One region of the Pseudomonas shahriarae genome, then DNA from elsewhere that is predicted to be linked to it. Evidence: riboswitches for the same ligand, from Rfam matches in the RefSeq annotation. Region 1 holds a riboswitch; each other region holds the start of a gene.
The links. Region 1 has a riboswitch for cobalamin ahead of cobW (cobalamin biosynthesis protein CobW). Riboswitches for the same ligand answer to the same signal wherever they lie in the genome.
Positions count from the first base shown of each region.

Region 2: linked by a shared signal. The riboswitch ahead of cobO (cob(I)yrinic acid a,c-diamide adenosyltransferase) and the one ahead of cobW (cobalamin biosynthesis protein CobW) in region 1 are both predicted to bind cobalamin.
Region 3: linked by a shared signal. The riboswitch ahead of HU773_RS11025 (TonB-dependent receptor plug domain-containing protein) and the one ahead of cobW (cobalamin biosynthesis protein CobW) in region 1 are both predicted to bind cobalamin.

Region 1 covers NZ_CP077085.1:3,316,438-3,326,308, forward strand. Annotated here, with positions in the region: gene HU773_RS14725 (magnesium chelatase ATPase subunit I) at 1-370, opposite strand, end outside; gene cobN (cobaltochelatase subunit CobN) at 370-4,131, opposite strand; gene cobW (cobalamin biosynthesis protein CobW) at 4,134-5,195, opposite strand; cobalamin riboswitch at 5,289-5,488, opposite strand; cobalamin riboswitch at 5,577-5,783, shown strand; gene HU773_RS14740 (CbtB domain-containing protein) at 5,880-6,068, shown strand; gene HU773_RS14745 (CbtA family protein) at 6,080-6,781, shown strand; gene HU773_RS14750 (cobalamin biosynthesis protein) at 6,778-7,191, shown strand; gene cobM (precorrin-4 C(11)-methyltransferase) at 7,272-8,018, shown strand; gene nfuA (Fe-S biogenesis protein NfuA) at 9,098-9,682, opposite strand; gene HU773_RS14765 (fatty acid cis/trans isomerase) at 9,769-9,871, opposite strand, start outside.
Region 2 covers NZ_CP077085.1:1,807,476-1,817,346, forward strand. Annotated here, with positions in the region: gene HU773_RS08095 (DUF2066 domain-containing protein) at 159-1,217, shown strand; gene HU773_RS08100 (AI-2E family transporter) at 1,261-2,334, shown strand; gene hda (DnaA regulatory inactivator Hda) at 2,550-3,254, shown strand; gene HU773_RS08110 (C40 family peptidase) at 3,468-4,097, shown strand; gene HU773_RS08115 (C40 family peptidase) at 4,242-4,781, shown strand; gene HU773_RS08120 (PQQ-dependent sugar dehydrogenase) at 4,915-6,228, opposite strand; cobalamin riboswitch at 6,328-6,575, shown strand; gene cobO (cob(I)yrinic acid a,c-diamide adenosyltransferase) at 6,656-7,267, shown strand; gene HU773_RS08130 (cobyrinic acid a,c-diamide synthase CobB) at 7,264-8,628, shown strand; gene bluB (5,6-dimethylbenzimidazole synthase) at 8,625-9,275, shown strand; gene cbiB (adenosylcobinamide-phosphate synthase CbiB) at 9,272-9,871, shown strand, end outside.
Region 3 covers NZ_CP077085.1:2,461,366-2,471,236, reverse strand. Annotated here, with positions in the region: gene HU773_RS11030 (hypothetical protein) at 1-2,622, shown strand, start outside; cobalamin riboswitch at 2,689-2,893, shown strand; gene HU773_RS11025 (TonB-dependent receptor plug domain-containing protein) at 2,985-4,925, shown strand; gene HU773_RS11020 ((2Fe-2S) ferredoxin domain-containing protein) at 4,925-5,284, shown strand; gene HU773_RS11015 (ABC transporter substrate-binding protein) at 5,281-6,195, shown strand; gene dkgB (2,5-didehydrogluconate reductase DkgB) at 6,310-7,113, shown strand; gene HU773_RS11005 (chemotaxis protein CheY) at 7,115-7,549, opposite strand; gene HU773_RS11000 (transporter substrate-binding domain-containing protein) at 7,684-9,871, opposite strand, start outside.

The DNA of each region.
Region 1 (9,871 bases):
TGGCGGCTACATCCAATAGCAGGTCCACCAGATGATCAGGCAGTAGATTGACCTCATCCACATACAGTACCCCGCCATCGGCCTTGGCCAGCACCCCAGGGGAAAACTGCGCACGGCCTTCGCTCAGCGCCGCATCCAGGTCCAGAGTGCCGACCAAACGCTCTTCGGTGGCGCCCAACGGCAAGGTGACGAATTGCCCGCTGGCCAACAGGTCCGCCAGGCCGCGAGCCAGGGTGGACTTGGCCATGCCGCGCGGGCCTTCGATCAGCACGCCACCGATCTTCGGGTCGATGGCGGTCAGGCACAGGGCAAGCTTCAGGTCGTCGGCACCGACCACTGCCGACAGTGGGAAATGGGGGATGTCAGTCATCAACTGTCTTCTTCTATGTCCAGCAACAGGTTTTCCAATGCCTCGCGGTACGCCCCCGGTGCCTGCCACATACCGCGCTGCTGGGCTTCCAGCATGCGCTCGGTCATGTCGCGCAAGGCCGCGGGGTTGTGCTGTTGCACAAACGCCCGGGTGTCGGGGTCGAGCAGGTAAGCATCGGCCAGCAATGCATATTGGTGGTCATCGATCAGCGCCGTGGTCGCGTCGAAGGCGAACAGATTGTCCACCGTCGCCGCCATCTCGAACGCGCCTTTATAGCCGTGGCGCTTGACCCCTTCGATCCACTTGGGGTTGGCGGCGCGGGAACGGATCACCCGGTTCAGCTCTTCCTTCAGCGTGCGGATTTTCGGCAAGTCCGGCTGGCTATGATCGCCATGGTAGCTGGCGGCCTTGGCGCCACTGAGGGTTTCCACGGCGGCGAGCATACCGCCCTGGAATTGGTAATAGTCATTGGAGTCGAGCAAGTCGTGCTCGTGGTTATCCTGGTTCTGCAGCACGGCCTGCACCTGGCTCAGGCGCTGGGCGAACTGTTCACGGGCGGCGGTGCCTTCATCCGCACCGCCATAGGCGTAGCCCCCCCAATTCAGGTAGACCTCGGCCAGGTCTTCGCGGCTTTGCCACAGGCGACCGTCAATCGCGCCCTGCACACCCGCGCCATAGGCCCCAGGCTTGGCGCCGAAAATGCGCCAGCCGGCCTGCTTGGCCGCAGCCTCTTCATCCAGGCCCGACTTGCGCAGCGCCTCGCGCTCGCTGCGCACCTTGGCCGCCAGGGGGTTCAGGTCGTCCGGCTCATCCAGCGCCGCGACCGCCTGCACCGCAGCATCGAACAGGCGGATCAGGTTGGCGAACGCATCGCGGAAGAACCCCGACACCCGCAGCGTGACGTCAACTCGCGGGCGGTCGAGCAAGCTGATGGGCAATATCTCAAAATCATCGACACGCTGGCTGCCCGTGGCCCACACCGGTCGCACGCCCATCAGTGCCATGGCCTGGGCGATATCGTCACCGCCGGTGCGCATGGTCGCGGTGCCCCACACGGAAAGCCCCAACTGACGCAGATGGTCACCATGGTCCTGCAGGTGCCGCTCAAGCATCAGGTTTGCGGATTGGAAACCGATACGCCAGGCAGTCGTGGTAGGCAGGTTACGCACGTCGACGGTGAAGAAATTGCGCCCGGTCGGCAGCACATCCAGGCGCCCACGACTCGGCGCACCACTGGGGCCCGCCGGCACGAAACGACCGCTCAACGCCTCCAGCAAGCCATGCATTTCGGCCGGGCCACAGGCATCCAGGCGCGGTGCGACGACGATGCGCAGGCTTTCGATCACCGATTTCACCTCCTCCCAGCCCGGCTCCTCAAGCTGTTCGAGCGGGCCTTCCAGCGCCTGTTCGATCAACCGCGCCGCATACAACTCCAGGCGCTCGCGAGTATCGCCAGCGGTACGCCACAACTGCCCGTCGATCTTCTGCAGCACCTCGGGGCGGCGCCCGGTCCAGGGTTCGGCCAGCGCGCAGTCCAGCGGGTCAAAGCCCAGCTCAAAGGCCTTGGCCAATACCCGCAGCAGGCTTGATTGCGGACCCCGCCCATCGCCACGCGGAATGCGCAGCAGGGCCAGCAAGGTGTCGATACGCAGGCGGCCTTCGGGCGACTCGCCAAAGATATGCAGGCCGTCGCGGATCTGCGACTCCTTCAGATCGCACAGGTAGGTGTCCAGGCGCGGCAGCCAGACGGCAGCGTCAGCCTCGTTATCCAGTTCCAGCTCTTGATCGATGCGGGTTTCGCGCACCAGCTTGAGGATGTCCTTTTGCAGCTCCAGAGCGCGTCGCGGATCGAGCAACTGCGCCTCGTAATACTCATCCGCCAACAATTCCAGACTGCGCAATGGGCCATAGGTTTCGGCGCGGGTCAGCGGCGGCATCAAATGGTCGATGATCACCGCCTGGGTCCGGCGCTTGGCCTGGGCACCCTCGCCCGGATCATTGACGATAAACGGATAGATGTTCGGCAGCGGTCCCAGCAATGCATCTGGCCAGCAGTTCTCGGACAGCCCGACGCCTTTACCCGGCAGCCATTCCAGGTTGCCGTGCTTGCCGACGTGGATCACGCCATGGGCGCCGTAGGTGTGGCGCAGCCAGAAATAGAACGCCAGGTAAGCGTGGGGCGGCACCAGGTCCGGGTCGTGGTACACCGCGCTGGCATCCACCTGGTAGCCCCGCGCCGGCTGGATGCCGACAAAGGTCAGGCCCAGGCGCAGGCCGGCGATCATCATGCGCCCGTCGCGGCACATCGGATCGTTATGAGGCGTGCCCCAGCGTTCCAGCACGGCCTGGCGGTTGGCCTCGGGCAAGCGATTGAACATCGCCTGGTATTCGTCCAGGCCCAGGCTTTGATGGCAGGGGCGCAGGTCGAGGCTGTCCAGGTCGTTGGTGACACCGCCGAGCAGGTCATGGATCAGCGCAGTGCCGCTGGCCGGCAATGCATCCGGCAGCGGATAACCCTCGGCCTGCAGGGCCCGCAGGATATTCAAGGCCGCGGCCGGGGTGTCCAGGCCCACGCCATTACCGATGCGCCCATCACGGGTCGGGTAGTTGGCGAGGATCAGCGCAATGCGCTTGTCGGCATGCGGCACCCGTGCCAGCTCGACCCAGCGCCGCGCCAGTTCGGCGACAAAGTCCATGCGTTCGGGGGCCGCGCGGTAGCACACCACGTCCGATTGGCTGCGCTCGCTGCGCCAGGCCAGGTCCTTGAAGCTGATCGGGCGGCTGATGATGCGCCCGTCCAGCTCCGGCAAAGCAATGTGCATCGCCAGATCACGCGGGCCGAGGCCCTGCTCGCTGGCTTCCCAGCCGGGCTGGTTGTCCTGGGCGCAGATCGCCTGGATCACCGGGATATTGCGGCGAAACGGCCGCAGATGGGGCGCTTCGGGGCTGGATTGGGCAAAGCCGGTGGTGTTCAGAATCACCGCCGCCCCGACCTCATCCAGCAAATCCTCGACCACTGTCAGGCAGCCGGGCTCTTTCAGGCTGGCCACCGCCATCGGCAGCGGGTTAAGGCCCGCTGCCTGCAAGCGTTGGCAGAACACATCAATAAAACCGGTATTGGCCGCCTGCAAGTGCGAGCGGTAGAACAGCACCGCTGCCACCGGCCAATCGGTGTTCCAGTCCGCCTGCCAGTCATTGAGGCGGGCATTGGCGGCGCGCGGGTGATAGATCGCGGTGCGCGGCAGAGTTTGCGGCTCGGCCCACGGGTAATCGCGGCCCAGGAAGCTACTGGCCAGGCAACGATAGAAATCCAGCGCATTCCCCAGCCCGCCCTGGCGCAGAAAGTGCCACAGGCGGTCACGCTCCACCGCACCCACGGTGCTCAGGCCGCTGAGTTCGGGATCGGGGCGATCATCCCCCGGCACCAGGATCAACTGCACGCCCTGCTCGGCCAGCTCCACCAGGCGTTGGATGCCGTAGCGCCAATAGCCGATGCCGCCGTGCAGGGATATCAGGATGACCTTGGCGTGGCGCAGCACCTCATCCACATACAGGTCCACCGAGGCGTGGTTCTGCACCTGCATCGGGTTGGCCAGGCGCAGGCTCGGGTAGTCGTCGGGCAGTTGCTGGGCGGCTTCGGCCAGCAACGCCAGGCTGGAATCGCCGCTGCACAGGATCACCAGCTCGGCGGGGGTTTGTCCCAGGTCGGCGATGTTGTCATCGGAGACGAAGCCACCGGGCTGGGTCCTGAGCAGGTGCATGGTTAAACGCTGAGCGCGGCGCGCAATTGCGCTTCAAGGCCCGCCGCATCCAGGTCCTGACCGATCAGCACCAACCGTGTGATGCGCGCTTCGTCAGCGCCCCAGGCCCGGTCGAAGTGCTTGTCGAAGCGCGTGCCCACGCCTTGGATCAACAGGCGCATCGGCTTGTTGGGGATCGCGGCGAAGCCTTTGACCCGCAGGATGCCGTGCTGCACCACCAATTGCGTCAGGGCGTCCAGCAGCAGCGCTTCATCAGCCTGTGGCAGGTCGATGGAGATGGAGTCAAACGCATCGTGATCGTGGTCATCTTCACCTTCGTGGTGATGATCGTGATGGCTATGGCGCCCGTCGATATGCTCCTCGGAGCCGGCACCCAGGCCAATCAGCACATCCAGAGGCAGGCGGCCGCTGCTGGCTTCGACGATTTTCACTGCTGGCGGCAGTTCTTCGGCGACTTCCAGGCGTACACGGGCCAGGTCTTCAGGGCTGATCAGGTCGGTTTTGTTGAGGATCACCAGGTCGGCGCTGGCCAGTTGGTCGGCGAACAACTCGTGCAGTGGCGATTCGTGGTCCAGGTTCGGGTCCAGTTTGCGCTGGGCGTCGACCTGGTCCGGGAACGCGGCAAAGGTGCCAGCGGCCACGGCCGGGCTGTCGACCACGGTGATCACTGCGTCAACCGTGCAGGCGCTGCGGATTTCCGGCCACTGGAAGGCCTGCACCAGGGGTTTGGGCAGCGCCAGGCCAGAGGTTTCGATGAGGATATGGTCGAGGTCGCCACGACGGGCCACCAGCTCGCGCATCACCGGGAAGAACTCTTCCTGTACGGTGCAGCACAGGCAGCCGTTGGCCAGTTCATACACGCGCCCGCTGGCTTCTTCTTCGGTGCAACCGATGGAGCACTGCTTGAGGATCTCGCCGTCGATACCCAGTTCGCCGAATTCGTTGACGATCACAGCAATGCGCCGACCCTGGGCGTTGTCCAGCATGTGCCGCAGCAAGGTGGTTTTGCCCGAGCCGAGAAAGCCGGTGACGATAGTGACGGGGAGTTTGGCCAGTGTTTTCATCGGATGCCCTTTGGGGCGGGCATACGGGACGACTGGCCCTGCAGCGGCGTGCAGGTGCTGGATTCGTCACCGGATCACCCCGCCCGGTTGAAATGGAAAATCGGTTGCGAGGCAGGTCTCCTGGCTTGGGGCTTGCCGGCCTTGCGGCTGGCGCTGGCTGCGCCTTCCCGCCGTATTGGCAGTGGCGTGGCAGTCAGATAAACCCTTTACAGTTGCGGGGGCAGCCGCGGCTTGGACCGCGTTCCCTTCTTAGCTTCGACCGCAGCCGAAGAACCTCGAAGGTGCAAGGCTACGCAGTGCTTGAGGGACGGTCAATTCAAAACCATGCGAAGAGCCGCGGTGCCCAGCTACAGATTGACGGCCATCCCGCGCCCATGCTCTCCTACACATCTTGTTTCGGGTGCCCTTTACAGGGTGAAACGGGAAACCGGTCAATCATGCATGCATGACCAATCCGGTGCTGCCCCCGCAACGGTAAGCGAGCGAAGCGTCACAGCCACTGTGCTTCTGGCATGGGAAGGCGATGCTTTCAGGACTCAGGAGAGCCCCCTCGCAAGCCCGGAGACCGGCCCGAAAAATCAAATAACAAACCCGCGGTGGGCGGGCGCTGTTCAGAACCCTGCGTGCCCGGCTCGCGGGGTTTTCATGCGCTCGTGTCACCCTGCCACTCGAAAGGGACGTGCCATGTCGATCATCAGCAGCACCTCACACACCGCCAGCCGCTCCGCCACCTTGAGCCAACGCCTGACCGCCGCTATCGGCGCGTCGATCCTCGGTGCGTGCCTGGTGTATTTCGCCGGGTTCTCCCATATCGAGGCCGTGCACAACGCCGCCCACGATACGCGCCACAGCGCCGCCTTCCCGTGCCATTGAGACCTGCAACCATGATCAAGCGAATTGCGCAAACCGCAGGTTTCACCGGCCTGTTGGCCGCCCTGCTGCTGACCCTGCTGCAAAGTTTCTGGGTGGCTCCGCTGATTCAGCAGGCGGAAACCTACGAAAACGCCCCGGCCACGACCGAAGTGCATGAGCATGCGCCTGGTGCTGCGGCCCACAGCCACGACGCCGAGGCCTGGGAACCGGAAGACGGCTGGCAGCGCGTGCTGTCCACCACTGGCGGTAACCTGGTGGTCGCCGTAGGTTTTGCGCTGATGCTCGCCGGCCTGTACACCCTGCGCGCCCCGACCCGCACCGCCCAGGGCCTGCTCTGGGGCCTGGCCGGTTACGCCACCTTTGTGCTGGCACCGACCCTCGGCCTGCCACCGGAACTGCCCGGCACCGCTGCGGCGGACCTGGCGCAACGGCAGATCTGGTGGATCGGCGCGGCAGCCTCCACCGCCGCCGGTATCGCGCTGATTGTGTTTGGTCGCAACTGGCTGCTGAAGATCCTCGGCGTGGCGATCCTGGCGGTGCCCCATGTGATTGGCGCGCCACAGCCCGAAGTGCACTCGATGCTCGCCCCGCAGGCCCTGGAAGCGCAGTTCAAGATCGCGTCGCAGCTGACCAATGTTGCGTTCTGGCTGGCCCTGGGCCTGATCAGCGCCTGGTTGTTCCGACGCAATCGCGACGACCAGCACTCGGCATGACAGCAGCCACCACCGCGCCGACCCTGGTGGTCGGCCTGGGTTGTCAGCGTGGCTGCAGCGTCGCGGCGCTATTGGCGCTGTTCAATGAAGCCTTGGCTGGCGCGGGAATCGACCCTCGGCACATCAGCGCACTGGCGAGTATCGACCGTAAACAGGATGAGCCAGGGTTACTGGCCCTGGCCGAACACTTGAGGTTGCCACTGCAGTTTTTCAGTGCCGAACAGCTGGCGATCCACGAAGCGCAATTGAGCCACCGCTCTGCTGTCGCGTTTGCCCATACCGGCTGCCACGGCATCGCCGAAAGCGCCGCCCTGGCCCTGGCCGAGCACTTGGCCCAGCGCCCTGCCCGCCTGTTGATCAACCGCCAGAAAAGCCCGCAAGCCACCTTTGCATTGGCGTGCGCGGGCTGAATTCCCGATAATCCGCCTCCTTGATCATGAGCGGTCTTCATCTGCAGCCCGCCTCGCCGGCTTTTTCACAGGAATCCTCCATGACCGTCTACTTCATCGGCGCAGGCCCCGGCGACCCGGAACTGATCACCGTCAAAGGCCAGCGGCTGATCCGCAGTTGCCCGGTAATTATCTACGCCGGCTCCCTGGTGCCGGCCGCCGTGCTTGAAGGCCATCAGGCCGAAACCCTGGTCAACAGCGCCGAACTGCACCTGGAGCAGATCATTGAGTTGATCAAGCATGCCCATGAACAGGGCCAGGACGTGGCGCGGGTGCATTCTGGCGATCCGAGCCTGTATGGCGCGATTGGCGAGCAAATCCGCCATTTGCGCGCACTGGGAATTCCCTTCCAGATCATTCCCGGCGTCACCGCCGTGGCCGCCTGTGCCGCGTTGCTGGAGGCGGAGCTGACCTTACCGGATATCGCCCAAAGCGTGATCCTGACCCGCTATGCCGATAAAACCACGATGCCTGCGGGGGAGTCCTTCGACAGCCTGGCCAGCCACGGCACTACCATGGCCGTGCATCTGGGGGTCAATCACCTGGAGAAAATCGTCGCCGAGCTGCTGCCGCATTACGGTGCAGATTGCCCGATTGCCGTGGTACACCGGGCGACCTGGCCGGATCAGGATTGGGCGATTGGCACCTTGGCGGATATTGTCGGTAAGGTGGCAGCCAAGGGGTTCAGGCGCACCGCGCTGATTGTGGTGGGTCGAGTGCTGGCCAGTGACAGCTTCAGCGAATCCTCGCTGTATCGCGCAGGGCACGCCCACCTCTACCGACCCTGACACTGTGGGGGCTGGCTTGCCTGCGATTGCGGTTTAACCGGCTGTAGAGAAGTCGCCTGACCCTCCGCTATCGCGGCATGAGTCTCTACATAGTTCTCTTCTGGGGGGTGTGTACATATCCGTTGCTGCGGTTACGGCGGCTATTGGTTCCGCTCTTACAGCGGGTCACTTTTGGAAAAGAGCCCGGAGTGCCGGCCCAGCCAAAAGTAACCAAAAGGGCTCTTGCCCCACCACTCGGTGCCTCGCCTAGGCTCGGCATGCCCGCAGTCAGGCATTGCTCCGTGGGCCCGCCGCGATCGGCCATCCATGGCCGTGTCGCGGCTAACCCGGCATCCATGCCGGGGTGCCCACTGCGCAATACCTGCCTGCGGCCAGCGTGGTTTAACGGGGCGCCTAAGATCAAAAACCAGATCAAAAGCAGAGCAACATCGACAGCAATGCCAAAGCCGGGGCGCGAAGCTGCATTCCCCTGTGGGAGCTGGCTTGCCTGCGATGGCGGTGTATCAGTCGATAAATGTATTGGCTGAGACACCGCCATCGCAGGCAAGCCAGCTCCCACAGAGGTACGCGCACGCCTCGACGATCAGGTCGGCTGTCAGGCCGCCTCGCTTTGCTTTTGATCTGAGGCGCCCCGTTAAACCACGCTGGCCGTCATCCGATATTGATTTGGGGGGGTAAACCGGCAGGACGCCGGTTTAGCCGCGCTGGGCCATGGATGGCCCATCGCGGCGGCCCCCCAAATCAATGTCGGATGACGGGCACACCGAGCCTAGGCGAGGTGCCGAGTGGTGGGGCAAGAGCCCTTTTGGTTACTTTTGGCTGGGCCGGCACTCCGGGCTCTTTTCCAAAAGTGACCCGCTGTAAGAGCGGAACCAATAGCCGCCATGACCGCAGCAACGGATATGTTCACAAACCCAACAAGCACTGGATAAAAGAGATGTATAGATACCTACGGCTATCGCATGCAAGCCAGCTCAAAAAGCTCATCTTATTTGTTAGACAAATCGTGTAACTTGCTAACTTTAAAGCATAAAAAAACGGCGCTCACGGACGCCGTTTTTTTGTTTGCAGCGAACACCTTAATAGTAGGCGTTTTCTTTCTGCGTATGGTCAGTCACGTCACGGACGCCCTTGAGCTCGGGAATCCGCTCCAGCAACGTACGCTCAATACCTTCACGCAAGGTCACGTCAGCCTGCCCACAGCCCTGGCAGCCGCCACCGAACTTGAGCACGGCGATACCGTCATCCACCACGTCGATCAGGCTGACCTGGCCGCCATGGCTGGCCAGGCCCGGATTGATCTCGGTCTGCAGGTAGTAGTTGATACGCTCGTTGATCGGGCTATCGGCATTGACGTTCGGCACCTTGGCGTTGGGCGCCTTGATGGTCAGTTGGCCACCCATGCGGTCAGTGGCGTAGTCGACCACGGCATCGTCAAGGAAGGCTTCGCTGAAGGCGTCGATATACGCGGTGAAGCTCTTGAGCCCCAGGGCGGTGTCTTCAGGCTTTTCTTCGCCCGGCTTGCAGTAGGCAATGCACGTCTCGGCGTACTGGGTGCCAGGCTGGGTGATAAAGACGCGGATGCCGATACCCGGGGTGTTCTGCTTGGACAGCAGATCAGCCAGGTAATCGTGGGCGGCGTCGGTAATGGTTATGGCAGTCATGGGAACTCCTCACAGGCTTGCCGGCAGTTTACGCCAATCGCCGCGACGGTACAAAGTCCTAGTATTTTTGTCAGGCAAATCCACACCTACAGGTTCTCGTAGCGATTCATATCCAGCACACCCTCTTCCACCGGAGTGGTTTCGCGGATGTATTGCGATAAATCGTGGAAGTACTCCCAGAACTGCGGG
Region 2 (9,871 bases), 1.5 Mb from region 1:
GTATTAAGGTATAGCCTTTAACCCGCTATCGTTATGACAGTACGAAAACTTACCGGGGCCTTGTGAATGTTTTGCCGGTCGCTGTGGTCACAGCCTTGCTTAACCTTCTTCACGCGGCCTGTTCCAGCCGCTTTTTTGTCGTTCGGGAATCTTTTTTCATGGGTCTGAGTAGATACTTTTTTGTTGGCTGTTTGTCGTTGGTCAGCCTGGCCAGTCATGCCGAAACCGTTAATGGTCTTTATCAAGTGCTGGAGCCGGTCAGCAGCCAGGCGCCGGAGGAGCGCGAACAAGCTACCCAGCGCGCCCTGCAGACCCTGGTAGCCCGCCTCACCGGCGACGCCAAGGCCGCCCAGGGCCCTGGCCTGGCGGCGATCCGCAAGGATCCGCAACAGATCATCAGCCAGTACGGTTACGACGCCGGTCCGCCGGAAAGCCTGCAAGTGGATTTCGATCCGGTCAGCACCGACCGCGCCCTGCGCGATGCCGGCCTGGCGTTGTGGGGCAACAATCGGCCGTCGATCCTCGGTTGGTGGCTGAGCGATTCCACTGAAGGCAGCAGCCTGGTCGGTGATGGCCAGTCGGCTGCCGAGCCGCTGCGCCGTGCGGCTCAGCATCGCGGCCTGCCTTTGCGCCTGCCGCTGGGCGATCTTGATGAGCAGATCGTCGCCACCGCACCCACTCTTGAAAGTGCCGATCCGGCCCCTCTGCGTGCGGCCTCCGAACGTTATGGCGCCGACGCCTTGCTGGCGGTGCATGCCCGTGAAGACGCGGGCCAATGGCAAGCCAAGTGGCGCCTGTGGCTGGGTGACAAAGCCGAGCAGGGCACGGTGCAGGGCGCCGACCCCGCGGCGTTGGCCGATGCCGTGCTGCTGGCAGTCAGCGAGCGCCTGGCGCCCCGTTTTGCGGTAAAAGCCGGGGTGTCCAGCGAACAGTTGCTGCAAGTGCAGGGCATGACCCTGGAGCGCTACGCCGCCCTCGGTCATCTGCTGGAGCCGTTTGGTGCGCAGTTGCAGCGGGTGGAGGGTGACCGGATCGTCTATCGGGTCAACGGCAGCAGCGAGCAGTTGCGCAGCCAATTGAGCCTGGCCAGGTTGCAGGAAGTGCCGGCTGGTGAGGCGCTCGCGCCACAACCTGTGCCGTCGCCCGTGGCCGAAGGCGCGCAGCCGGTGCCGGTGCCGCAAGCCGAACCTGAGCCGCAACTGCGTTTCCGTTGGTAAATGTTCTTCCTTATATAGAAGCAAATAACAGATGGAGTGGTTTATGGCGGATACGCGTCGTTGGGTGTGGCTTGGCGGGATTGTCCTGCTGTGCGTCTTGGTGTTCTTGCTGCATTCGATCCTGACGCCGTTCCTGGTCGCGTTGCTGCTGGCCTATCTGTTCGATCCCGTGGTGGATCGCCTGGAAAAGGCCGGGCTGTCGCGCACCTGGGGCGTGGTGGCGGTGTTTGCGCTGTTTACCCTGATCGTCATGGCGCTGTTGCTGTTGCTGGTGCCGATGCTGGCCAAGCAACTGTTGCGCCTGTACGAACTGGCGCCGCAAATGCTCGATTGGCTGCAGCACACGGCCATGCCCTGGGTGCAGTCCAAACTCGGCCTGGCCGATGGCTTCTGGAAGTTCGACAAGGTCAAGGCCGCGATCAGCGAGCATATGGGCCAGACCACCGATATCGTCGGGGTGATCCTCAGTCAGGCCACGGCCTCCAGCCTGGCGTTGATCGGCTGGCTGACCAACCTGGTTTTGATCCCGGTGGTGGCGTTCTACCTGCTGCGTGACTGGGACATCATGATGGCCAAGATCCGCAGCCTGCTGCCCCGTGATCGCGAGGAGCGCATCGTGTCCCTGGCCGGGGAGTGCCATGAGGTGCTGGGCGCCTTTGTCCGTGGGCAGTTGCTGGTGATGGTGGCGCTGGGGATTATCTACGCTGGCGGGCTAATGGCGATCGGCCTGGAACTGGGCCTGTTGATCGGCATGATTGCCGGCCTGGCGGCGATTGTGCCGTACATGGGCTTTGTCATCGGGATTGGTGCGGCGCTGGTGGCTGGCCTGTTCCAGTTTGGCGGTGACTTGTACCCGATGCTGGGGATTGTCGCGGTGTTCATGGCCGGCCAGGCCCTGGAAGGCATGGTGCTGACGCCGTTGCTGGTGGGCGATCGCATCGGCCTGCACCCGGTGGCGGTGATCTTTGCGATCCTGGCGGGCGGCGAGCTGTTCGGCTTTACCGGCATCCTCCTGGCGCTGCCGGTAGCGGCGGTGATCATGGTGCTGGTGCGCCATGTGCACGATGTGTACAAGGATTCGGGCGCCTATACGGGCGCCGATGACCCTCAGTTGTAAGACTGATCACAAACCCGGCTCAAGGCCGGGTTTGTTGTCTGTGGGGCTTGGCATTTAGCCATCGCGCCAAACAATCTCCAAAAAATCCAATGAGTTAACGCAAACCTTTGATTTTGCTTGTGGTCTGTTGCATTGTGCGCCCGGCGTCACGGGTATAAACTTTGCAAACTTTTCACAGAGGCCACTAACGGTTCGATTGGGACCGTTCAGTCAGCATGAAACCGATTCAGCTGCCCCTAGGTGTGCGTCTGCGTGACGACGCTACCTTCATCAATTACTACCCAGGCGCCAATGCCGCTGCACTCGGCTATGTCGAGCGGCTCTGCGAAGCCGACGCCGGGTGGACGGAAAGCCTGATCTACCTCTGGGGCAAGGACGGCGTGGGGCGTACCCACCTGTTGCAGGCCGCCTGCCTGCGCTTTGAGCAGATGGGGGAGCCAGCGGTGTATTTGCCGTTGGCCGAACTGCTGGACCGTGGCATCGGCATCCTCGATAACCTCGAGCAATACGAACTGGTGTGCCTGGATGACCTGCAAGCCGTTGCCGGCCGGGCGGACTGGGAAGAAGCGCTGTTCCATCTGTTCAACCGCCTGCGCGACAGCGGCCGGCGCCTGTTGATTGCCGCCTCTACCTCGCCACGGGAATTGCCGGTCAAGCTGGCAGACCTCAAGTCGCGGCTGACCCTGGCGCTGATCTTCCAGATGCGCCCACTGTCCGACGAAGACAAGCTGCGTGCCCTGCAACTGCGCGCTTCGCGTCGTGGCCTGCACCTGACCGATGAAGTCGGGCATTTCATCCTCACCCGTGGCACCCGCAGCATGAGCGCGCTGTTCGACTTGCTCGAACAACTCGACCAGGCCTCGTTGCAGGCCCAGCGCAAGCTCACCATTCCCTTCCTCAAAGAAACCCTCGGCTGGTAGCCAGCCCTTTAAAACCGGGGCCCCTGGCAAATTACAGGCGTCAGAAAACCTGCGTTTGGGCCGCTCTGGCCACGCAAAAGGGTCTAAATGGGGTTCAAGGGCTTAGATGACATGGGTCAAACAAGAAGTCACATAGATCACGATTGAATTTGCAAATCGATGTCATAGAAGGCATAGTCTCGGCTTCTTTACATATCAGCCACGGTCGTGCCCATGCTAAATCGCTTCGCACCCCTCGTGCCTCTCGCACTCGTTACCCTGTTGTTTGGTTGCGCCACCCACCCCCAGCAGGTGGTCGAGCAGCAAAAGCCGCAACAACAGCATCAAGCCAAATTCGTCGCAGCACAGTCTTCTTCTGTTTATGAAGAAGAGGTGGCGACCGAAAAAGAACTGGCCCAGTTCGCCGACAGCAAGCCTTATCAGCTGCCACTGCTGGCCGACAGTATCCTCGAACGCGGCATGTCCCTGATCGGTACCCGTTACCGTTTCGGTGGTACCTCTGAAGCCGGTTTCGACTGCAGTGGCTTTATCGGCTACCTGTTTCGTGAAGAAGCCGGCATGAACCTGCCGCGCTCCACCCGCGAAATGATCAACGTGGATGCACCGTTGGTCGCACGAAACAACCTCAAGCCCGGCGATCTGCTTTTCTTCAGTACCAACGGCCGTGGTCGCGTCAGTCACGCCGGTATCTACCTGGGCGATGACCAGTTCATCCACTCCAGCAGCCGCCGTAGCGGTGGGGTGCGGGTCGATAAGCTGGGTGACAGCTACTGGAGCAAAACCTTCATCGAAGCCAAGCGCGCTTTGGCGATGGCCCCGACTACCGTTACCGCTCGCAAGTAAAGTTAAAGTGATACTTGAAGTTTGACGCGTAAGCGCTAGAATCCTGAGATATTGTTGCGAACCTGACCGCGCAAGCTTGCTTGCGCGGTCTAGTTTTCAGCGTTCGGCAGCGAAAGCCGCATCCAGATCAGGATTGTTCTGCCCATGTCGACCTCGGCCCGCCTAATTCTTGTTGTTTGCGCCGCACTGCTCAGTGCCTGCGCCAGCCGTCCTCCACCTGCGCCTGTGGCCGTCAAGCCCAAGCCGGTATTCAACTATTCCACCCAGAACTTTTCGCCAGTGGCCGAAGATGTGCTGTTTCGCGCCCTGGGCCTGGTGGGCACGCCTTACCGCTGGGGCGGCAACACCCCGGATTCGGGGTTTGATTGCAGTGGTTTGATTGGTTTTGTCTACCGCGACGCCGCGGGCATCTCGCTGCCGCGCACCACTCGCGAGCTGATTGTGATGCGGGCCCAGGACGTGCGCGAAGATGCGCTGCAGACCGGCGACCTGCTGTTCTTCGCCACGGGCGGTGGCTCGCAGGTCAGCCATGCCGGCATCTACGTGGGTGAAGGGCGTTTCGTGCATGCGCCGCAAACCGGCGGTACGGTGAAGCTTGATACCTTGTCCAAGGCCTACTGGCAGAATGCCTATTTGAGCGCCAAGCGCGTGTTGCCGGCGGGGCAATTGGCGCGTAATCCCTAAGCCAAATATAAAACCCAATGTGGGAGCGGGCTTGCCCGCGATGGCGGTGTGTCAGTGGATAGATTCCTGACTGATCCACAGCCATCGCGGGCAAGCCCGCTCCCACAGTTGTTTTGGGGTGCTCGCAAATCATTTATTTGGCTGAAGACACCCGCCACACCTTATTCCCCACATCGTCCGCCACCAGCAACCCGCCTTGCTGGTCGATCACCACGCCCACCGGCCGGCCCATAGCTTTCTCATCACTGTTGAGAAAGCCGGTCAGCACATCCACCGGCGCGCCGTTGGGCTTGCCCCCCGCAAATGGCACAAAGATCACCTTGTACCCGCTGTGCGGCTTGCGATTCCACGAACCGTGCTGGCCGATAAAAGCGCCTTGGGCAAATTGCGCCGGTAGGGTGTTGCCTTCGGCAAAGGTCAGGCCCAGCGACGCGGTGTGGGGGCCGACGGCATAGTCCGGCGCAATGGCCTTGGCCACCAGGTCCGGGTCCTGCGGCGTGACCCGTACATCCACATGCTGGCCGTAATAGCTGAACGGCCAGCCATAAAAGCCGCCATCCTTGACCGAGGTGATGTAGTCCGGCACCAGGTCGCTGCCGATTTCATCGCGCTCGTTGACTGCCGTCCACAGCTTGCCGCTTTGCGGCTCCCAGGCCATGCCATTGGGGTTGCGCAGCCCGGAGGCAAAAATCCGCTGCTTGCCGCTGGCCCGGTCGACTTCCCAGATCGCCGCACGCCCCTGTTCGGCTTCCAGGCCGTTTTCACCGACGTTGCTGTTGGAGCCTACGCTCACATACAACGTGTTGCCGTCCTTGCTGGCCACCACGTTTTTCGTCCAGTGGTGGTTGAGCGGACCGCCCGGCAGGTCGATGACCTTGGTGCCCTGGGCCTTGATCGCGGTTTCTCCCGGTTGATAGGGGAAGCGCAGCAGCTTGTCCGAGTCGGCCACATACAGGTCGTTGCCCACCAGGGTCATGCCAAACGGCGAGTTGAGGTTTTCCAGGAACACCGTGCGGGTTTCCGCCACGCCATCATGGTTGGCATCGCGTAGCAGGGTGATACGGTTCGGGCTGGGTACGCCGGCACCGGCACGGCCCATGACCTTTTCCATGACCCAGCCGCGAATGCCCTTGGAGTCATCCGGCTTGGGCGGCGCATTGGTCTCGGCCACCAGCACGTCGCCATTGGGCAATACATACAGCCAGCGCGGGTGATCCAGGCCTTCGGCGAAGGCGCCAACCTGGGTGCCGGCGGCGGCCTTGGGCTTGGCCCCGGCGGGCCAGCCAATCGCCGGGGCGATGTTGACGGTGGGGATCAGGGTTTTATTCGGTTCCGGCAGCTTGGGCGACGGCCCGGTGCCATCGGATACCTGCAAGGTTGAGCTTTCGCCACAGGCGGCGAGTGCGCCTGCGGCCATGATCAATAGGGCGAGTCGGGTCTTGTGCATGTTTTTCTCCTCAATGCCTGTAGTCATAGAGGTATGGCGCGCGGCGATGGTTCAAGTACGTGGCCGGCTTTAATTGACGCTGTACCCCCAACCCACTAACCTTCGCCGCTTGTTTCAGGTGCTCTGTGGCGTACGCGCCGACCGAGTGAAACAGGGAAGCCGGTGAGTGCGCGCACTTTTCTACAGTGTGGCCACGATCCCGGCGCTGCCCCCGCAACGGTAAATGAGTCAAGACGCTGCTTTTGCCACTGTATCGCCTGCGATATGGGAAGGCGCATCGTCGGCTTGCCCTGGTCAATCGGGCGCCACTCATGAGCCCGGAGACCGGCCTGATTCATCCAACAGCATCACGGTGGGCGATGCTTGGCTTCATTTAAGTTGTCTTTTCCTGCCCGCCGTTTTTGTCCAGCCCCAACGGAGAGCTGCCATGACTGATACCCCTGATCGTGACGAACGCCACCTGGCGCGCATGCTGCGCAAAAAAGCGGTGATTGACGAGCGCATTGCCAATTCACCGAATGAATGCGGTTTGCTGCTGGTGTTGACCGGCAACGGCAAAGGCAAGAGCAGTTCGGCGTTTGGCATGCTGGCCCGGGCCATGGGGCACGGTATGCAATGCGGTGTGGTGCAGTTCATCAAGGGCCGTAACAGCACCGGTGAAGAACTGTTCTTCCGCCGCTTCCCCGAGCAGGTGCGCTTCCATGTGATGGGCGAGGGCTTTACCTGGGAGACCCAGGACCGCCAGCGCGATATCGCCGCCGCCGAAGCGGCCTGGAAGGTCTCCCGGGAAATGTTGCAGGATCCGTCCATCGGCCTGGTGGTGCTGGATGAGCTGAACATCGCGCTCAAGCACGGCTATCTGGACCTGGACCAAGTGTTGAGCGACCTGCAAGCCCGGCCACCGATGCAGCACGTGCTGGTCACTGGCCGCGGGGCCAAACCGGAACTGATTGAAATGGCCGATACCGTCACCGAAATGGGCATGCTCAAGCACGCGTTCCAGGCCGGTATCAAGGCACAGAAAGGCATCGAACTTTGAACCAGCCGCGCCATTGCCCAGCGGTGCTGATCGCCGCGCCGGCGTCAGGCCAGGGCAAGACCACTGTTACCGCCGCGCTGGCCCGTTTGCATCGCAACCTGGGGCGCAAGGTCCGGGTGTTCAAGTGCGGCCCGGACTTTCTCGACCCGATGATCCATGAGCGCGCCAGTGGTGCGCCGGTCTATCAATTGGACATGTGGATGGTCGGCGAGCAGGAAAGCCGTCGCCTGTTGTGGGAAGCCGCGGGGGAGGCGGACCTGATCCTGATCGAGGGCGTGATGGGCCTGTTCGACGGCACACCGTCCAGCGCCGACCTGGCGCGCCACTTTGGCGTGCCGGTGCTGGCAGTGATCGACGGCACCGCCATGGCCCAAACCTTTGGCGCCCTGGCGCTGGGGTTGGCGCGTTACCAGGCGGACCTGCCGTTCGCCGGGGTCCTGGCCAACCGCGTCGGCACCGTGCGCCATGCGCAGTTGCTGGAAGGCAGCCTGACCGAAGGCCTGCGCTGGTACGGCGCGCTGTCCCGGGAAACCGGGATCGAGCTGCCCAGCCGCCACCTGGGCCTGGTGCAGGCCAGCGAGTTGAATGACCTCGATCTGCGCCTGGATGCCGCCGCCGCCGCCCTGGCCAGCAGTTGCGAGGTAGCGCTGCCACCGCCGGTGGAATTCGCTGCGCCGGAGGTGATCGAGGCCCAGCCGTTGCTGGCCGGGGTGCGGATTGCCGTGGCCCGTGACGAAGCCTTTGCCTTCACCTATGGCGCCAGCCTCGACTTACTGCGGGCGATGGGCGCGCAGTTGCACTTCTTCTCGCCGATCCATGACCGCGTGCTGCCCGACGCCGACAGCCTCTATCTGCCCGGTGGCTACCCGGAGTTGCATCATCAGGCGCTGTCGCAAAACACCGCGATGCTGCAGGCGATCCGCTCCCACCACAGCGCCGGCAAACCATTGCTGGCCGAATGCGGCGGCATGCTCTACCTGCTCGACTCCCTGACCGATGTCGAGGGCACGCGTGCCGAACTGCTGGGGCTGCTGCAAGGCGATGCGGTCATGCAGAAACGCCTGGCGGCCCTGGCCCTGCAAACGGTCGAATTGCCGGAAGGCGAATTGCGCGGCCACACCTACCATCATTCCCTGACCAGCACGCCGTGGCAGCCGATTGCTCGTGGCCTGAGCCCCAATGGCGGGCGCGGCGCCGAGGCGGTGTACCGCCAGGGGCGGATGACGGCCTCTTATGTGCACTTTTATTTCCCGTCGAACCCGGTTGCAGTGGCCGCGCTGTTTGCGCCGGATCGGGACGCCGCCATCGCAGGCGATTGCATTGCAACGGTAGGCGCGGGCTTGCCCGCGATAGGGTCATGACCGACAAGGCCTTCCCCCAGGCCGAGCGCGACGCCATCTACCGCGCCATTGCCGAACGCCGCGACATGCGCCACTTCAGTGGCGGCACCGTCGCCCCCGAGTTGTTGCACCGCCTGCTGCACGCCGCGCACCAGGCCCCCAGCGTCGGCCTGATGCAGCCCTGGCGCTTTATCCGCATCAGCGACCGCAACCTGCGCGGGCAGATCCAGCAGTTGGTGGAAGCCGAGCGTATCCGCACCGCGCAAGCCCTGGGCGAGCGCTCGGACGACTTTATGAGGCTCAAGGTCGAAGGCATCCACGACTGCGCCGAGGTGCTGGTGGCGGCATTGATGGATGGCCGTGAACGGCATATTTTCGGGCGTCGGACCTTGCCGGAAATGGACCTGGCCTCACTGTCCTGTGCGATCCAGAATCTATGGCTGGCGTCCCGCGCCGAAGGCCTGGGCATGGGCTGGGTGTCACTGTTCGAACCCCGGGACCTGGCCGATCTGCTAGGCCTGCCACCCGGTGCCAAGCCCCTGGCCGTGCTGTGCCTGGGCCCGGTGACGGAGTTCTATCCGGCACCGATGTTGCAACTCGAAGGCTGGACCGAACCGCGTCCGCTGAGTGACATGCTGTATGAGAATTATTGGGGAGTGAGTCAATGAGTGTGGCCTTGCTGAGTGTCGCTGCAGTGGCGCTGGATGCGCTGCTGGGCGAGCCCAGGCGCTGGCATCCGCTGGTGGCGTTCGGCAATTTTGCCGGGCGCATCGAGCAACGTTTCAACTCCGCGGGGCGTGGCTGGCGCAGCCATGGCGTGAGCGCGTGGTTTATCACGGTGATACCGCTGACCTTGCTGGCCACGGCCTTGTCCTGGGCGCCTTACTTCGGCTGGGTGATCGAGATCCTCGCGTTGTACCTGGCCCTGGGCATGCGCAGCCTGGGTGAGCACGTGTTGCCGGTGGCCCAGGCCCTGCGCAGCGGCGACCTGGACGAAGCACGCACGCGCGTGAGTTACCTGGTCAGCCGCCAGACCAGTGAGCTGGACAGCACCGAAGTGGCCCGCGCAGCCACCGAGTCGGTGCTGGAAAACGGTAGCGACGCGGTGTTTGCCGCGCTGTTCTGGTTTGTCGTGGCCGGCGTGCCCGGCGTGGTGCTGTACCGCCTGAGCAATACCCTGGATGCCATGTGGGGCTATCGCAATGAACGTTTTGAACGTTTTGGCTGGGCGGCGGCGAAGATTGACGACCTGCTGAATTACATC
Region 3 (9,871 bases), 860 kb from region 1:
CTGGCGCAGGCGTTGACAACCGACGTATCCAACTATTGGGACCAGCCCGCCTTCGGCGCCCCCACCCGTGCAAGCCTCAGCCCGTTTGCCGGCAGTCGCCGGACACTGATCAGTAACCTGTTACGGGACAACCTGCGACTGGCCGCACTCAAGCAGCCGGGCCTGGACGATCTGCAGCGCGAAACCCTGGACCTGGTGGTGCGCTACCCCAACGGATCGACGCGCCCAAGCTCCAACGACAGTGCCGAGGTGACGGTATTCAACCTCGGCAGCATTTCAGAGCCCAACCAGGGCGCGATAGAGTCCACTTCAGCCAACCTGCTGATTCAGCGCCATGTCGGCGAGCGCACGATTCTGCTGCTGTGCGAACCCAGCGGCAAAGTCACCCCCTATGACTCCTACGCGGCGTTCAACGCGGCACGGGAGCGACAGCTCAAAGCGCAGGCCCCTGAACAACGGCTTCTCAACACCTTGCGTAAGGTCGACGGCAATGCTTTCCAGGCCCAGGCCGAGACGGTGATCACTCAGCGTCTGGATAACAGCCTTGCTCCCGACCCCAGCTGGCTGAACCTGGACACACTGGATCAGCCTTCACGCAAGATGCCCAGTTGGGTCAGCAACGCCACCGAGGCCGAGCGTGTTGTCTTGCGTGAACTGAGCCTGCAACTGGCGAGTATCACCCAGCGCAATAAAGGGCGGACCTACAACAGCGATATCCCGGATATCCGGCCCTTTGCCGAACAGGCTTTCGATCAACTGAAGGCGGTGAGCCACCCGGCGAAAAACCTGGAGGTGGTGTTCAAGGTGCCCGTCGGCGGCAACTCGCCAGGTGGGGTGGTCAGCGGCAGTCTCCATCGCGAACGCATGAGCATGACCGATGTGCTCCTGAAAAACCTGTCGGGGCTGCCCAGCCGCGACGTGGAGGTTTATCTCAAACCGGGTAACACGCGGGTTCCGGAGCTGGAAAAGGATGGCGAACTGCAGAAACTGATCGAGAAGGTCGACGTGGGTAAAAGCTACCCCGAGCTGCTCAAGCGCGAACTGCTGGACGATCCCGTCAAAAAAGCCCAACGCCAGTCCCTGTTTGCCCAGCAAGTCCCCGTGGAACTGCAGATCAAGGCCCTGGAGCTGGCGGTTAACAAACAATCGGGGTTCGATACCACAGGGTTGCGCTACGTGCAGGCGGCCGTCAACCCGCAACCCGGTGCACAGACCGTCGATGGCAAAGAGATCGTCGTCCGCCCGCTGGCGTTCGTTGCCGGGCCAGGCGCCACACCCGAGGTGGTCGACAACATGTACCTGATCGAACCCGAGGACAGCATCAGCGGCCCGCATATTCTCTACCGCCCATTGATCGCCGACGCACCGCTGCTGCAATTCCCCACCCGCCAGGCCTTGCTGGAGGCCATCCAGCAACCGGGGCGCCTGCAAAACGACATCCTGGCCTGGTTTCCCGACAACGCGACCCGCGACTACTACAAGGCATGGAGTTTCAAGGAGCCCTCCACCCAGACCACCAGCCTGTTTGGCGTGGGCGACGGAGAAACCGTTCCCGCTGCGCCCACACTGGCGGTGGGCGGCTATGCCGCTGCCGATGCCCTGAAGGCCAAACTGCAAACCGGGCAATTGATGAACCACCTGTACGACGCCAATGCCCAGGGCGTGATCAGCATGGCCGAACAACAATCTGTCTCCGACGCCGAAAGCCGCTGGGCAACGCTCAAGGAAGGCGGCTATCTGTTGCTCAACGCGGTACTGCCGGCCCTGCGCGGCCCCGGCGCTGCCATTGGCACGGCGCTGCAGTTCCAGGGCATTCTCAGCGACCTGCAAACGCTGGCGGACAACGCCACGCCGGACAAAGAAACGGCCATGGCGGATTTGCTGCTCAACTTTGCAATGCTGGTGACCCACTCTCGAGCACGCTCCTCACGCAGGCCGGTCGATCCCCCACCGACGCCGGAGGTGACCCAGGCAGCGCTGCGCAGTGGCAGCCACAACAGCATCATCGAGGCGCCGAATGGCGAAAAGGTCCGGCGCCTGATCGTGATGAAGGGCAACATGCAAAAGATGCAACTGATCAAAGGCAACCTGTTCAGCTTTGAAGATGAATACAAAGGCAAACCTCGGCTCAACATCAACGCTCATGGTCGCGACCTCAGCTTCAGGGAACAACTGTCCGGTAAAAGCTCGACCATCCTGTATGACGGTGCTGAGCATACCGCCGAGCAACTGCATGCCCACTTGCTCGCCAAAGGCATTGATCCCAGCCAGTTCGACAACGTTCGCTTGCTTGTCTGCTACTCCGGCAATGGCGCCGAGAACTCCTTCGCCGCCGAGTTCCAGCGGCTGATCAACAAGCCGGTAAAGGCCTTCGTGGGCACCGTGACCGTGACCCCGAGCCCCGAGCTGGTCACCGCCGAGTTCAAGACCGGCATCCAGATGCATGGGACGCAGAAAGGCCCAAAACTGGTGAGTGACACCTACGCCCAATACGACAGCGTGGACACGGTCAAGGACCGCACGGGTATTTCCCTGATCCGCAACCCGCTCGAATATGTGCTCTTCTCCTACTACCCCGTGTATTTCCCGCCCCGCACCGGCGCCACCGCGGCAAGCCGCTGAGCATCAGCACACTGGCGGCACTGCACAATCGCTGCGCCAGATTGACGAAAGGGCCTGCGAATGTTCAGATGCCGCCCTGTTTCAGGTGCCTTATGCCGCCGTGCATAGGGTGAAACGGGAAACCGGTACGCTCATTCGAGCAAGTCCGGTGCTGCCCCCGCAACGGTATTCGCGTGACCCCTTCGACACACCACTGTGGCCAGAGCGCCATGGGAAGGTGAAGGGTTCGATACGCGAGAGCCCGGAGACCGGCCTGGAATTTCTGTTTGGCATAATCCTGCGGTGGGCGGGCATGGGCCGGTATCGGTGTGTGCCCGGTGCCTTCTCCTGCGTGCTTCTGCGAAGATACTTTCGAGAAGACTATGATTTTCCAACGTTCCTCTACCTCTGGCCCGACCCTGCTCCTGGGTTGCCTGTTCAGCCCGCTGCTGCTCGCCGATGACACAGCCCTGGTGCTCAACCAGCAGATCGTCTCTGCGCCGTCGGTGGAATCCACCACCGTGGCCGATATGGCCCAGTACGGCAGCAAAGTCGAGATTGTCAGCCGCGAACAGATCGAACGCGCCGGCCCCAGCGCCGATATCACCCGGGCGATGCAGATGTTTATTCCCGGCTTTTACGTTGCGCCGAAAAACGGCCCCTTCGACTACGGCACCTATTCCCTGCTGGGCGGGCGCAATGACGACACCCTGATCCTGCTCGATGGCGTGCGCCTGAACAACCGCCTGTACGGCGGCCTGTACCTGGACACCCTGCCGGCCAACGCCGTGGAGCGCATCGAAGTGCTCAAGGGCGGCCAGAGCCTGTTGTTCGGTACCCAGGCGGTGGCGGGTGTGATCAATATCGTCACGCGCAGCCCGCAGACCCGTGACGTGTCCGGCGAAACCAACCTGGGCGTCGATACCTTTGGCGGCACCACCGGCGATGCCCGGGCCGAGCGGATTTTCACTAACGGCCTGGGCGACCTGGGCCTGCTGGCGTACGTCAGCCACAACGTGTCCGAGGGTTACCAGCCGTTTCGCAACCGTGACATGAGCAACGTCAGCGACAAGAAACGCTCCTACGAAGTCACCACCTTCGGCGCCAAGGCCATCCAGTCCCTGGGCGATGATTCGCGCCTGGAGCTGTTCTACCAGTACTCCGACGCCAACCTGGACTTCGCCGGCGCCACCAACAACCGCAAGACCACCAACGACCGCGTGCAACAGATCGCCACGGCGACCTTCGAGCAACGCCTCAATGAACGGCTGAGTTACTTCGTCAAGGGCCATATCAACGATTGGGACACGCGTTACTCGCGGGTCAACAACACCGCCGACGGTGGCACCGTGGTGCGTAACCGCGATGACTACTGGGGGTTCACCGACTGGGGCGTGCAAGCCGAAGGCAAGGCTGAGCTTGAAGGCGGCCATGTGCTGGTGTTCGGCTCCGACAACCAGTGGTTCAAGGGCCAGGACGATGTACTGATCATCGACAACAACAAGGCCGAAGCCCACGCCCTGTACAGCCAACTGCGCCCGCAGATCGACGCCCTGCCCGACTGGCACCCGAGCATCGGCCTGCGCCACGAAACCATGAGCGGCGGCGACAGTGCCACGGTCGGCATGCTCACCTCGCTCTACGACCTCAATGCCAACTGGGCCCTGCGCGGCCAGTACGGCAGCGCCTACAAGCTGCCGAATGCCGAGCAATTGTTTGTCAATGAACCCGGCGACGAGATCGGCAACCGTAACCTCAAGCCGGAAAAAAGCCGCAACGCCGAGCTGGGCCTGGACTACAAGGGCCTGCTGGCCGACCGCGAGTTCAGCGCCAGCGTGACCCTGTTCAAGCGCAAGATCACCGACCTGATCACCCTCGACGATAGCCACTGGGTCAACGGCCAGGGGCAGATCCAGGTGCGTGGCTTCGAGGCCGACGCCAAGCTGGCGCTCAACCAGCAGTGGAGCCTGCAGGCGGACATGACCCGCAACCTGACCGAGTCGCGCGCCGGCGTCACTCTCAATGATGTGCCAAGCTTCTTCGCCCGTTCACGGGTGGGTTTCGAGTCGCAGAATCGCCTGTGGGGCGCCGGCGCGGCCATCCGCTATATCCACGATGTGATCAGCTCGAAAAGAGTCGAATACGGCCACTATTCGGTGGTGGACGCCGACGCCTACCGCTACCTCGACAACGCCCACCAACACCGCGTGAGCCTGCTGGTAGAGAACCTGTTCGACCGCGACTATGTCACCAGCCGCTCCAGCAATGTCGACAACCTGGGCCGACCGTTCACCACGGAGGTGCGTTACACGTATCGCTTCTGATGACTGAAATCACACAAATCGACGGGGTGGACAGCCACCCCGACTGGTCCCATATCCCCGAGCATGCCCGCCATGTGCTGCTGTGCACCGGCCCGCGCTGCACCCAGCGCGGCGCCCTGCAGCTCTGGAAAACCCTGCGCCGACGGCTGCTGGAACACCAGCACATCGAAGTGCCCGGCGGCGTGCTGCTGACCCGCACCCATTGCCAGTTCCCCTGCAACCTGGGGCCGGTGCTCACGGTGTACCCGGAGCGCTGCTGGTACGGAGTGCGCAGCAAGGCCGATGCCGTACGCCTGGTGGATGTGCACCTGGTGGGCGGCGAGGTGCTCGAAGAGTTATTGATCCGGGAGCGCCCATGAAACGCTTGGGAGGATTTGCCATCGCCCTGGTGTGCAGCGCCTCGGCCCTGGCGGACAGTTATCGCAATTGCCAACAGGAGTGGCACCTGCCCCATACGCCGCCGGCGCGGATTGTCGCCCTCAACCAGCACGCCGCCGATATGCTGCTGGCCCTGGAGGCCGGCCCGGCGCTGGTGGGCGTGGCGTACCTGGATGACAACGGCGCCGCGCATAAGCAGGGCACATATTTCGCTGTGCCGGTGATTGCTCCGCGCTACCCGGCCAGCGAGGTGCTGTACGGGCAACAGCCGGACCTGGTAGTGGGCGGCTTTGCCACGGCTTTTGGCAGCGGCATTACTTCACGCACCGGGCTGGCGGGTAATGGCGTGGCTTCGTATCTGCTGGAGTCGGCGTGTGCCGGGCATTCCCTGGATTACTTCGGGCACATTCGCAATGACCTGCTGACCCTGGGCAAGCTGCTGCATAAACCGCAGCGGGCCCGCGAGCTGATTGACGCCCTGGACACCGACCTGGCCAGCGCCCAGGCATTGGCCAAGCCCGCCAAGCCGCTGTCGGTGTTTTACCTCGACAGTGAAGTCAACGGCCTGGACAGCGAAGGACGGCAAGGTTTCGTCACCACCCTGCTGGCGGCTGCCGGAGCGCACAATATATTGGCTGGGATCAACCAGTACCGGGTCACGGTCAGCAGTGAGACGTTATTGATGAGCGATCCGGATGTGATCCTGCTGGCCGACGCCGTGTGGTCCCCTGCCAGCCGCAAACGCCAGTTGCTGACCCGCGACCCGGTGCTGTCGCGCCTGCGGGCGGTGCGGGAAAACCGCATGATCGATATCCCGTTTACGCACCTGGTGCCCACTGTCGGCAGCGGCAAAGTGGTGCTGGAGTTGGCCCACGAGCTCAACACCTTGTAGGCGCGGGCCACTCATGACTTCTGGTCAAGAGTCATTTGAACAAGCATGGGTGTTTCGCCTGGCGCCGGCAGCCGATACTCAACGCCATTGTCCATGCCACAACAGGAGTCACACATGTCTATTCCCGCATTCGGCCTTGGCACTTTCCGCCTGCAGGGCCAGGTGGTCATCGATTCCGTCAGCACCGGCCTCGATCTCGGCTACCGGGTCATCGACACCGCGCAGATCTACGACAATGAAGCCGAGGTCGGCCAGGCCATCGCTGCCAGCGGTATCCCCCGCGATGAACTGTTCATCACCAGCAAGATCTGGATCGCCAATTTTGCCGAAGGCCAGTTGATCCCCAGCCTCAATGAAAGCCTGCGCAAGCTCCAGACCGACTACCTGGACCTGACCCTGATCCATTGGCCGTCGCCAGAAAACCAGGTACCCGTCGCCGAGTTCATGGGGCAGTTGCTGGAAGCCAAGCGCCTGGGCCTGACCCGGCAGATCGGCATCTCCAACTTCACCGTAGCGCTGATGGAAGAAGCCATCGCCGCCGTCGGTGCCGAGAATATCGCCACCCACCAGATCGAGCTGCACCCCTACCTGCAAAACCGTAAGGTGGTGGATTTCGCCACGCGTCACGGTATCCAGATTACGTCCTACATGACCCTGGCCTACGGCGAAGTGCTGAAAGACCCGGTGATCCAGGCAATCGCCACACGCCACCAGGCCACACCGGCACAGGTCGCCCTGGCCTGGGCCATGCAGCTGGGGTATGCGGTGATTCCGTCCTCGACCCAGCGCGCCAACCTGCAGAGCAACCTCAAGGCTGTGCAACTGACGTTGAGCCAAGCCGATATGGCGCAAATCGAAGGCCTTGAGCGCGGCCATCGCCTGATCAGCCCCAAGGGTATTGCGCCGCAGTGGGACTGAGCTAAACCGCCGGGTTGCGCGCCAACTCCCGCAGCCAGGGCAAGACCCGCAAGCCACTGGCCGGTGACGGCGGGTCGACGATGTCCATAAAGTGTTCCAGGGTGATGCTGTCGGGCGCTCCCGGCAAACGCACCAGGGCCAGGGGCACCACGCAAGCAGGCGGCCCCAGGTCCTGGTCGTCATACACCAGCACATGGCGCACCTGCGGATGTTGCTGCTGGAACGCCAATGCGCCGCCCGCGGCGGCGGCCAGGCCGGCATGGATAATCAACACGTCAAATGGCTCAGCCGGGATATCCGTCAGGATCAGCACTTCATCGAAGGTCTGCACCGGGACGATCCGGTAATAGCCCAGTTGGTTGAGCATTTTTTCGATGTGCAACCGTTGCAGGTGCCGTTCATCGGCAATCAGGATGGTCAGTGCTTTGGTTGGCATCGCAAGTCCCTGAGCAGGCATCGCTCGCGGAAGGAAGGAGCGGCCTACTTTTCCAGACATATTTCGACGAAAAAATCAGCGTAGTTCCCTCTACATGTAGGAGTTCTCCCAAATTCCCTGCGCCGGACCTGCCTCTATGCCTGGTTGCAGTAATCCGTCAGGGCTTGATGCAATTGATCAATGGCCTCTTGCACAGCCGCCACTGCACAAACCAGTGCCTCGGGATCGCGCTGTTCACAAGCCGCTTCCAGCGCTTCGCAGTGGTTCACCAAGGTCTGCGCCTCGACCAGACGCGCCCCGCCCTTGGTCCTGTGGGCCAGGTCGTGTAGCTGGGCGTAGTCGTGCTTTTCAAGCAATGCCTGAAGTTGCGTACGGTCTGCAGCAAGGCTGTCGAGCAGTTGTGCCAGCAGTTCCTTGACGGCCCCCGTGTCGGAGCCGGTCAGCTTCAACAAGCGGCTCAAGTCGAGGGCCTTGACCGGGTCCGCCTGCACCGGCTCATTGACCGAAGGCATGGCCGTGCGAGAAGCCAGTGCGGCATGCAGGTCCTCAAGCCCGGTGGGTTTGAACAGGCAGCCGTCCATCCCCGCCGCCAGGCAACGCTCGGTTTCCTCCGGCTGCGCATTGGCGGTAAACCCCAGCAACAGGCAAGGGGCCAAGCCGCGGGCCCGCTCATCGGCACGGATGTCTCGGGCCAGCTCATAGCCATTTTTCAGCGGCATGTTGCAGTCGGTGATCACCCCGTCAAAACGCTCGGTCTGCCAACGCTCCAGGCCCTGCACACCATCGTTGGCGGTAGTGATCCGGTGCCCCAGGAAACTCAGTTGGCGGGTCAGCAATTGACGATTGGCGGGGTAGTCGTCCACCACCAGGATATTCAACGCATGGGCTGGCGGCGCCTCCAGGGCAACCGGTTCGGACGGTGCGCTGGCCGAGGTGGCCACCGCCAATGGCAGTGTGACCTCGACCCGTGTGCCCTGCCCCAGCACGCTGCTCAATTTCAGCTGGCCCCCCATCATTTCACACAGGCTGCGGCTGATCACCAACCCAAGCCCTGAGCCACTACGCGCCGACTGGTCAGTGTTACGCCCTTGAATAAACGGGTTGAACAGGCGCATCTGGTCCTCGACGCTGATCCCGATGCCGCTGTCCTCTATCACCAGCCGCAGGCTCAGGTAACCATTGGCAACTGCCGGCGAGCCACTGGCACTCAAGCGCACATGGCCCTGGGCGGTGAACTTGATGGCATTGCTCAACAGGTTAGAGACCACTTGCTTGAAGCGCAGCGGATCAATCAACACGTAGCGATCGACCAGCGGGTCCAGCTCCACCTGCAACACCAGGCCCTTGGTGCGCGCCAGCCCTTCGAAGATTCGCCCCACCGAAACCAGCAGCTCGCGCAGGTTCGACGGCTCCAGGGTCAGGGACAAGTGGCCGGATTCAATCCGCGCGATATCGAGAATATCGCCGATCAATTCCAGCATGCCGCGCGAAGCGTCGGAAGCCACTGCCAGGGCGTCATGGTCGATACGCCCTTGCTCGGCATTTTTCAAGGCCAGTTCGATCATGCCGATCACCGCATTCATCGGCGTGCGGATCTCATGGCTCATGGTCGCCAGGAAGGTGGTCTTGGCGCGGTTGGCGGCGTCGGCCCCTTCCTTGGCCTCCTGCAACTGCCCCAGCAAACGCTGGCGCTCGCTGACATCGACCCAGCCGGCAATCATGCCCACGACCCTTTCGTCCCCGTCACGGTACGGCAGCATCCAGTGATAAATGGTCAGGGTCGCGCCGCCGGGCACCTTGAGTACCCGGTCGTGAATCTGCGGTTCGCCGCGCTCCATCAAGCGCAAGTAGTCTTCATGGTAGGACTGGGCCTGGGGCTGGTTCCCCGTGTCGGTCTCCATCACGGTCTTACCGATCACGTCTTCAAGGCGGAAGCCGAAAACATTGAGATAGGCGCTGTTACAGGCCATCAACCGCCCCAGGCGATCACGCACGTAGATCGGGTGCGGCGTACCGTCGATCAGCACGCTCATAAAGCGCATCTGGTCGCTCAGGGCGCGCTCGGCCTGGGCACGTTTGCGGATCAGGCTGCGCAGGTAAATGGCCCAGCCCAGGGTGATCAGCAACAACACGGCGGCCAGGGAGAAGCCCTGGATAATCGTGTTGCGGTGGCGTAGCCAATAGCTGTCATCGATCAACAACTCGCTGCGCCAGCGGTTGGTCAACTCATCCATCTCCTGGGGGGTGATGCTCAATAGCGCCTTGTCCAGGATCGAATACAACTCCAATTGGCCGCGCCCCACGCCAAAAGCGATTCGCGCC